DNA from 4 places in the Embleya sp. NPDC050493 genome. Region 1 is predicted to be linked to each of the others. Evidence: riboswitches for the same ligand, from Rfam matches in the RefSeq annotation. Region 1 holds a riboswitch; each other region holds the start of a gene.
What was found. Region 1 has a riboswitch for cobalamin ahead of ACIBM5_RS25350 (CoA-acylating methylmalonate-semialdehyde dehydrogenase). Riboswitches for the same ligand answer to the same signal wherever they lie in the genome.
Positions count from the first base shown of each region.

Region 1 (2,190 bases):
GGCCGCCGTACCCATCGCCCGGGAAGGCGGCCGGGCCCAGGGCCGCCCGCATCCGCGCTGCGCCGCGTTGCGTCGGTGGCGGGCCGCCCCCGTCGTTCCTGCCTCGCCCTGGGCGAACTCGCCGTCGCCTCCGTGCGTTGGCAACGTTCCCGTCCCGCGAGGTCGACCCGGTCCCGGCGGCAACCGGCCGTTGGGCCTGTGGGATCGGGTCGGTCGGCCCTGGTGCAGGCGTCGGGCGCGCGGAAGGCTGAGGTCAGGGTCCGGGAGAGCGGACGCGCGGTCGAGCGCGCGGGGCGTCGGGCCCGGCGTCGACATGAGGGAATCGACCGGCACGAGCCCGTCGGCCCCGTATCGGCGCCCGCGCGGGATTCGAGGGTTGAGACATGAGCGAACACGCCGTGATGAAACGCCCCCTCGGGCGCCACGAGGCATTGGAGCTGATGGCGAGCGCGGGGGTGGGACGCGTCGTGGTGAGCGAGGGCGCTCTTCCGGCCGTGCATCTGGTGGCGTTCGCCCTCGACCGGGAGTGCGTGGTGTTTCGGGCTCCGACCGACTCGCCCCTCGCGAAGGCCGCGCTCGACACGGTGGTCGCGTTCCAGGCCGACCGCATCGACCGTGCGGCGCAGACCGGCTGGACGAGCACGGTGACGGGCCACGCCTCCCGGGTCCGCGATGCCTCCGCCGTCGCGCACCTGGATCGCCTGCTCCCCGAAATCGACGGCGACGGCGCGGAAACGGTGTGGATTCGGGTCACCACGGAATTCGTCACCGGACTCGTCGCCGAACGCCGGGACCATACCGGGAGGCCCGCGGGACCCGACCTCCCCTACGCCCGGAAGCCACCGCCCGGGCCCTGAGGCACCAGGCCGGTCGCGGTCGCCGGACCGGGTCGGCTGGACTTACTAGGACGTCCGACTATATCGTCTTCAACAACAAGGTCCGCGGTGCAGGGAAGTCGGTGCGAATCCGACATGGTCCCGCCACTGTGACCGGGGAGTGCGCTGCCGCAGCACCAAGCCACTGGCGAAGGCCGGGAAGGCGGGCATCGTGCGTAGATCCGGAAGTCAGGATACCGGCCGCGGGTATATCCGTGTTGTCCACGAGGATGGAGCAAACACGCATGACACCGGTCTGCGCACCCGCCCCGGATGATCCTGCGAACGTCGAACTCCCCAGGATTTCCTGACTACTTCGACGTCGACCCGCCCGGGCAACCACGCGCACCCGCGCCGACGTTGCGTGGTCGGGTCATGCCCCGCCTCCGGATCGCACCTGACGAGAGACAGGTCGTTCATGATCCGCGAGCTTTCCCACTTCATCGGCGGTAAGCACGTCCTCGGCGCATCCGGCGCGTTCGGCGACGTGTACGACCCCAACACCGGGCGGGTACAGGCACGCGTTCCGCTCGCGGATCGCGCCGACACCCTGGCCGCGATCGACGACGCCGAGCGGGCCCAGCCGGCCTGGGCCGACTGGAACCCGCAGCGGCGTGCCCGGGTCCTGGCCCGCTTCCTGCAACTGATCGAACCCGAACGCGAGTCGCTGGCCCGACTGTTGTCGGCCGAGCACGGCAAGACCATCGCCGACGCCCACGGCGACCTGCAACGCGGCCTGGAGGTCGTGGAGTTCGCCATCGGTATTCCGCACCTGCTCAAGGGCGAGTTCACCGACAACGCGGGCACCGGCATCGACGTGCACTCGCTGCGCCAGCCGCTCGGCGTGGTCGCCGGCATCACCCCGTTCAACTTCCCCGCGATGATCCCGCTGTGGAAGATCGCCCCGGCCATCGCATGCGGCAACGCGTTCGTGCTCAAGCCCTCGGAGCGCGACCCCTCGGTGCCGCTGCGCCTGGCCGAACTCTTCCTCGAGGCCGGACTGCCGCCGGGCGTGCTGAACGTGGTCCACGGCGGCAAGGAGAGCGTGGACACGCTCCTGGAGGACCCGCGCGTGCAGGCCCTGGGCTTCGTCGGCTCGACCGCGATCGCCGAGTACGTGTACACCTCGGCCACCGCGAACGGCAAGCGCGCCCAGTGCTTCGGCGGCGCCAAGAACCACCTGATCGTGATGCCGGACGCGGACCTCGACCAGGTCGTCGAGGCGCTGATCGGCGCCGGATACGGCTCCGCCGGCGAGCGCTGCATGGCCATCTCGGTGGCGGTCCCCGTGGGCGCCGAGACCGCCGACGCGCTG
Region 1 is NZ_JBITHP010000014.1:4,654-6,843, reverse strand. Features, by position in the region: gene ACIBM5_RS25355 (pyridoxamine 5'-phosphate oxidase family protein) at 384-857, shown strand; cobalamin riboswitch at 926-1,096, shown strand; gene ACIBM5_RS25350 (CoA-acylating methylmalonate-semialdehyde dehydrogenase) at 1,294-2,190, shown strand, end outside.

Region 2 (2,190 bases), on a different contig from region 1:
CGTCCTCGGCCCACCCGACGCCGTCCGCGCCGATGCTCACGAGCAGCGTCAGGGCGCCGGTGGCGGCGAAGCCGAGCGGGGCACGGGCGGCCCGCCACAACCGCCGGGCGGGCACCTTGGCGAACCCGAACGCGACGACCAGGACGGTCCCGGCGACCAGGACCGCGCCCGGCCACGGCGGCAGCGCGACCGCGCAGCCGAGCAGCCCGAAGGAGAGCACGGCCTTGTCGGCCGGGTGGCGGCGGCGCCACGAACTCGCGTGCGCCGCCGCATCGATCGGCAACACGGGATCAGCGACCCGGGACCGATACCGGTGCCTCGGCGGCGGCGTCCGCCGGATCGTCGGGTGTGTCCGCGGCCTCCGGCGCGAGTCGGCGACGGGTGCGCTTGACGCCGAACACGTAGCCGACCACGCCTGCGCCGACCGCGGCCTGCAACGCGAACAGGCCGGACTCGATCTCGCCGGACGGCGGTTCGTACAGCGGGCTGAACCACGGTTCGTAGTCCGGGTCGTTCTCGGTGATCGCGGTCTCGGCCTGGGTGTCGGAGCCCGCGAACGGCTCGTCCTTGTGGTCGCCCATCCCGAACACCACGGGCAGCGCCGCGAGCAGCACCACGGCCAGCACGATCAGCAGGTTGATCTTCGTCGAGCGCTTCACTTGGTCTTCTCCTCCTCGCGCGCGACCCGCGCGTCGGTGACCACACCGAGGCGGATCAGGTCGCCTCGGCTGGACTGCCGCAGCAAGCGCACGACCAGGACGGTCAGCAGACCCTCACTGATCGCCAGCGGGATCTGGGTGAGCGAGAAGATGCCGCCGAACTTGGCCAGGGCGCCGGGGAATCCACTGTCGGGGTCGGGGAAGGCGAGGGCCAGTTGCACGCTTGTCACGCAGTACGTGCTCAGGTCCGCGACGAACGCGCCCAGGAACACCGCGACATCCAGCGGCATGGTGCCGCCGCGTCGATCGAGTAGTGAGCGGGCCAGTCGATAGGCGCCGTAACCCGCCCACGGGCCGACGATCGCCATCGAGAACGCGTTCGCGCCGAGTGTGGTCAGCCCGCCGTGCGCCAGCAACAACGCCTGGAAGAGCAGGGTGATCGTGCCCAACACGGCCATGATCGGTGGTCGGAACAGGATGGCGCCCAGTCCGGTACCGGTGGGATGCGAGCAACTCCCGGTGACGGAGGGGATCTTCAGCGCGGACAGCACGAACGAGAACGCGCCGGACGCGCCCAGCAGCAGGGTGTTCTCGGGGCGGTCGCGTACCTCGCGGGTGAGCGCGCGGGCACCGTGGACGACGAACGGGGTCGACGCGACGCCCCAGGCGACGGCGTGTTCCCAGGGCAGATAGCCCTCGGCGATATGCATGAGGAAGGGTCCCTCTCCAACACCTCGTGGACGGACGATCGCCGTGGCCGGTCTCCTGGCTGACGGGTCGTACGTTCACGTCTCCGCCTTCCCGGGGCCGCGCAAGCGGTCCCAGTGGCTTCCCCGAGACGACGAATCAACGTTTTCGCGGGGGTGGAGGAGAACTTCCCGATCACAGTGGCGAGGGCCGCGCCGGCATCGAACCGGCTTCCCGAACACCACGGCGAGCCGACACTAGTGGTCGGATGGACATGGCGACAAGGTGGCTTTTGCAAACCGTGCGCAAGACCACAAGATGGGCGGAGCGGCCGATCAATAGCCGCATTCCGGAAACGGGCCGCGGCTGTCCGGGCCATGCGCGCACTCGCGCGGTCCACGCGCCGGGGCGGGCCCGCGGGAGGGCGACCCGGGTCGCAGGCGGCGCGGACGAGTGCGGTGCGGCCGGCTCAGTCGAGGCCGGGGCCGCGGCCGCGGACGACCAGGGTGCCCGCCACCCGATCGCCGACCCGCTGCCGTCGCTCGCTGCCGAGCACCGCGGTCAGCCCGATCGCGCCGAGTGCGAACGCGTCGACGGCCAACAGCAGCCAGCGGATCCCGAGTTGGCGCCGGCCGGCACGTCCGCCGGAAACGTCCACGACGCGGATGCCGAACACCTGCATGCCCCACGTGCGCCCGTCGTGCTCGGCGGGACGCAGGACCCAGTACCAGAACAGGATCGCGACCGCGACGACGATCACGCCGGCGGTGATCGTCGCGGTCAGCGGACCGCTGCGGATCGAGCCGTCGGGGTGCGTGGGCAGCAGGACGAACAGCAACATCGC
Region 2 is NZ_JBITHP010000002.1:240,831-243,020, forward strand. Features, by position in the region: gene cbiQ (cobalt ECF transporter T component CbiQ) at 1-286, opposite strand, end outside; gene ACIBM5_RS04405 (energy-coupling factor ABC transporter substrate-binding protein) at 291-659, opposite strand; gene ACIBM5_RS04410 (energy-coupling factor ABC transporter permease) at 656-1,369, opposite strand; cobalamin riboswitch at 1,397-1,607, opposite strand; gene ACIBM5_RS04415 (RDD family protein) at 1,816-2,190, opposite strand, start outside.
Region 2: another riboswitch for cobalamin. It lies ahead of ACIBM5_RS04410 (energy-coupling factor ABC transporter permease); the one in region 1 lies ahead of ACIBM5_RS25350 (CoA-acylating methylmalonate-semialdehyde dehydrogenase).

Region 3 (2,190 bases), on a different contig from region 1:
TCCTCACCGGTGTTCTCGCGCAGTTCGAGGAACTCCAGGATGTCCGGGTGCCACGTCTCCAGGTACACGCAGGCCGCGCCCTTGCGTCGGCCGCCCTGGTTGACCGCGGCCACCGACGAGTCGAGCGTCTTGAGCCACGGCACGATGCCGTTGGAGTGCCCGTTGGTGCCGCGGATCAGCGAGCCGCGCGAACGCACCCGCGACCATGCCACGCCGATGCCGCCGGCGAACTTCGACAGCCGGGCGATCCGCCCGTACATGTCGTAGATCGACTCCAGCTCGTCCTTGGGCGAGTCGAGCAGGTAGCACGAGGACATCTGGGTGTGCACCGTGCCGGAGTTGAACAGCGTCGGCGAGCTGGGCAGGTAGGCGAGCGAGGACATCAGCCGGTAGAAACCGATCGCCTCGCCGGGCTCCCGGGCCAGGCCGCACGCCACCCGCAGCAGGAAGTGCTGCGGCGTCTCGACCACCTTGCGCGAGACCGGGTGGCGCAGCAGGTAGCGGTCGTACACGGTGCGCAGGCCGAAGTACTCGAACCTGCGGTCGCCTTCGACGTCCACGGCGGCGTCCAGTTCGGCGGCGTGCTTCGCGACGAACGCCGCGGTCTCCGCGCCGATGACGCCCTCCCGGCGACCGAGCGCGATGCCGGCGCTGAACGAGGTGACGCCGGCCGCCAGCGCCTCGTCCGCGATCCGGCCGGCGAGCAGGCGCGCGGCGAGCCGCGAGTAGGCGGGCTCCTCGGCGATCAGCTCGGCCGCGGTGCGCACCGCCAGGTCCGCGGCGGCGCCCTTGTCCGCGCCCTCGTTCAGGCCCGCGACGACCCGGCGGACGACCCGATCCGGATCGACCTCCGGCAGATCGCGCGCCTGGGTGCGCACCAGGGTTGCCAGTTGGTCCTCGGGGCTTTCGTCGATCCGCATCCGGGTCGCGCCCACGCTGTCCACAACGGTCACGTGCTCTCTCCTCGCGAGCTCGTACGTACAGGTGACCCCGCGCCCGAAGGCACGGGCAGCCGGCAGGTATTCGGACTCGCGGGCATGCCGGGGCACCGCCGGGCACGGCATGCTCGGCGGACCGCGGAGTACCTAGTGGTCGTCGCTTCCCGAATGCCTCTCGGCGTTCGGCGCTCCATGACGACGTTCGTTCCCGCTCACCGCTGCGGGGCAGTTCCGGCTTCACACCGGATTCCCTCTCGCGTCGCCTTTCCGCTGAACTCGGAACGGCGAACCAGCTGCGTCGCAGAGCATATATGTAGTGGCGGGGTGGTCGTTGCACCCCCAGGTGTTGTGTCGTGTCGCGGTTCTCGGCGTACCACGGATCGCCACCGGCGGGCCCGCCCCCGGCGGTGCGGCCCCAGGGCACCGGGCGCGGCGGTGCCCTGCGGGCGGTGCGGGACCGGCTCCCGCCGGATGCCCGGCACGACGGTACTCGCGTGCACCGCGTCGAGCGGTCGCGCGACACGCCGGGCGGCGGGGTGTCGTGGGGCCTGCCGCATCCGCCGCGAGGGCGGCGGCCGGGGCGACCCGAGAACGGGTCTCCGCGCCGCGCCCGGCGGGCGGCGGAGGCGGTCGGGCGGTCCGCCGCGGGCGCGGGCGGTGCGCAGGCTCAGGGACGGCCGGTCCGCGGCCCGGAGTACGGCGGGCGGGCGTGTCGGGCCGGGCGGTCGTGTGGTCGGTCCACCGCTCCCGGCACCTCCCGGCCCGAGTCGCGCCACTCCGCGACCAACGCCTCGTAGACGGGGGTCTCGATCGTCTCGGTGGGCCACGGCCCGAACGGGGCCCGCAGGATCTTCATGCCGATCCAACCGCGCGAGGGGGCGTGAAGTAACCACCAACCGGGTGATGCCACTCGGTCGATTGACGTATCGACTCGGATACAGGTAGTCGAAACGGTCCGACTCGCCCGGGAACCCGGGCTCCGGGCTCCGGGCATCGGGCATCGGCGGACGGCGTGCCGCCGCGCGGGGTCGCCGGCCCGGGCCGCCTCATGCCGGCGGCGCGGCGCCCCGTCCCTCGGGGCCCGCCGGGGCTTCCGGGGCCGCGTGGCCCTCGGCGGCCTCGTCCGCGCGCGAGGAGCTCGCCGCCCGGAGTTCGGCGAACGCCTCGGCCAGCGCCGCCGCCGTCCAGTGCGCGTTCAGGCCGCTCGGGTTCGGCAGCACCCAGATCCCGGTGTCGCCGATCGTCTCGTGCT
Region 3 is NZ_JBITHP010000027.1:9,393-11,582, forward strand. Features, by position in the region: gene ACIBM5_RS36550 (ribonucleoside-diphosphate reductase subunit alpha) at 1-920, opposite strand, end outside; cobalamin riboswitch at 997-1,247, opposite strand; gene ACIBM5_RS36555 (hypothetical protein) at 1,606-1,794, opposite strand; gene mug (G/U mismatch-specific DNA glycosylase) at 1,985-2,190, opposite strand, start outside.
Region 3: another riboswitch for cobalamin. It lies ahead of ACIBM5_RS36550 (ribonucleoside-diphosphate reductase subunit alpha); the one in region 1 lies ahead of ACIBM5_RS25350 (CoA-acylating methylmalonate-semialdehyde dehydrogenase).

Region 4 (2,190 bases), on a different contig from region 1:
TGCTTGCCGAACCAGCCGGTACCGTCGGCGGTGGCGGCCGTGGTCACCGAGAGGTAGATGCCCGGGTTGCGCTGCTGGATGATCTTCGCGGCGCCGATCTCGTTGTGGATGGCCGCGGCGTTCTCGTACTCGGGCTCCTCCAGGTCGAAGTCCAGCGCCTTGAGCGAGTACTTGTCGATCACCTGCTGGTACGCGGCGGCGGTCGCTTCGGGAGTGCCGCAGGTCTGGCCGAGCTTGGTGCCGCCGTAGCCGCCGGCGGATGCCGAGACGTCACCACCCTTGGCCCGGATCGCGGCGATCACACCGGCCACCGCGGTATCCGTCGAGGTCGGCTTGGTGCCGTCCCAAGTCGGCGTACAACCACCGCCGTTGGGGGCCAGGATGAAGGCGAGCTGGAACGCCTTCAGGCCGGTGGCGTCCATCACCGCGCCGGCGTCCGGCGGGTCGTTGTCGAGCGGCATCAGGTAGGGGGCGGCGGCGTACCAGTTGCTGCCGATGCCGGTGGCCGCCGGGGACGCGGCGGGGCCGGCGGCGGTCGCACCACCGGTGAATGCGAACAGCGAGATCAATCCGGCCGACGCGGCGGCAGCGGCCAGGACGGGGACGTAGCGACGTGCCACGGGGGACTCCCTCGATGGACTTGGTATAGACCAATGGCCAAAGGGTGGCCTTCCGCTTCCGGCCCGTCAATACATTGGACTGGACCAATTTTCCCGATGTTCCGCATCGGTGTCGGCCGCCCGGCCGGTCCGGCGCCCGATGTTCGTCCGGGCGTCGCCCGGGTGGGGCGGCCTTTTCGTCGGGTCGTCTTCGCGGCCGGGCAGGCTTCGGGGATGAGCCCTCGTCAGGAGTCCAACCCCTGCCGGGCCTTGCGGTTCGGCGTGAATTCGTACAGGTCCAACACCCCCGGGGCGTCCGCGATCCCCGGACCGCCCGCCGCCGCCCACGCCGCTATCTCGCCGGTCGTCTCGGGGTCGTTGACCGTCCCGAACCAGGTCGGCCGGCCGCCCGCCGCACGGCCCGTCGGCGAGGGTTGCACGACGACCACGTTGCCGCGCTCGCACGGACCCAGACAGTCGCTGAGCCGGACCGCGACCCGAGTGCCGGCCAGGGCCGCGCCCAGCGCGGCCGGTTGGCCCGCGTGATCCGTACCCGCGATCTTGGCGGTGCCGCAACAGCAGCCCCGGCACACGGTGATCGTGCAGGCGGCCGAATCGGCGGGCTGCTTGGGCTGTTTCGGCTGCTTGGGCTGCGCCGCGCGATCACGACGAGCGGCACGTTGCGAGCGGTCGGAGCGATCGGAGCGGGAGCGGTCGGAGCGGGTCATGGGAACTCTCCTTCGCGAGTTCGATCCGGGTCCCGACCGAGACGAAGCGGCGGAGCCGGCCACGAACACGCGACCGACCCTCCCGCGGGGCCCCGGACGGGCCGCGCACGGTCGGGCCGCGCACGGGCGAAGGCAGGTCTTCGGACTCGTGGGCACGTCGGCCCGTCCGGGCACCGACACCTACCGGCCGTCGCTTCCCGGACACCGTGCTCGGCGTCCAGTGCGTGATGACGGCTCTCGTTCCCACTCACCGCTGCGGGGCAGTTCCGGACTCGCACCGGATTCCCTCTTGCGACACGCACCCCGGTCGGGGGCGTGAACCATTCGCGCAGGTCAGCTTAGGCGCCGGCGGCCCGGGCAGGGTGATGTGAGCCAGGTCACCGGGAACTTCGACCGACTTGGTCTGGACCTTTCGTGGTCCGACGCGGTTATATTCAACCGTCTTTACTAAACCGAGCATGCAATAAGTCCGCGCCGCGCAGGCGTCGGCCAGCCGAGGGGGCGTCCGTGAGCAGCATGGCGACATTGCCGGACGAAGCGGTCTTCGGCGAGCCCAAGTACTGGCAACTGCGCACCTCGCTGCTGAAGGCGATCGAGGAGGACTTCAGCTCCGGCGACATCCTCCCCAACGAGCGCGACCTCGCCGCCCGCTTCGGCGTCGCCCGGGCCACCCTGCGGCACGCGCTGGAGCAGCTCGAACTCGAAGGCCGCCTGGTCCGCAAGCGCGGCGCCGGCACCACCGTCGCCGGACCGCGTGTGGACGTCTCGCTCAGCGCCGACGGCGAGGGCTGGCCGGGCGTGGACCTGCGCGACCGCGAGGTGATCGACTGCGCCACGGTGCCGGTGACCGACGACTTCGCGGA
Region 4 is NZ_JBITHP010000012.1:165,273-167,462, reverse strand. Features, by position in the region: gene ACIBM5_RS23790 (carbohydrate-binding protein) at 1-620, opposite strand, end outside; gene ACIBM5_RS23785 ((2Fe-2S) ferredoxin domain-containing protein) at 845-1,327, opposite strand; cobalamin riboswitch at 1,459-1,630, opposite strand; gene ACIBM5_RS23780 (GntR family transcriptional regulator) at 1,844-2,190, shown strand, end outside.
Region 4: another riboswitch for cobalamin. It lies ahead of ACIBM5_RS23785 ((2Fe-2S) ferredoxin domain-containing protein); the one in region 1 lies ahead of ACIBM5_RS25350 (CoA-acylating methylmalonate-semialdehyde dehydrogenase).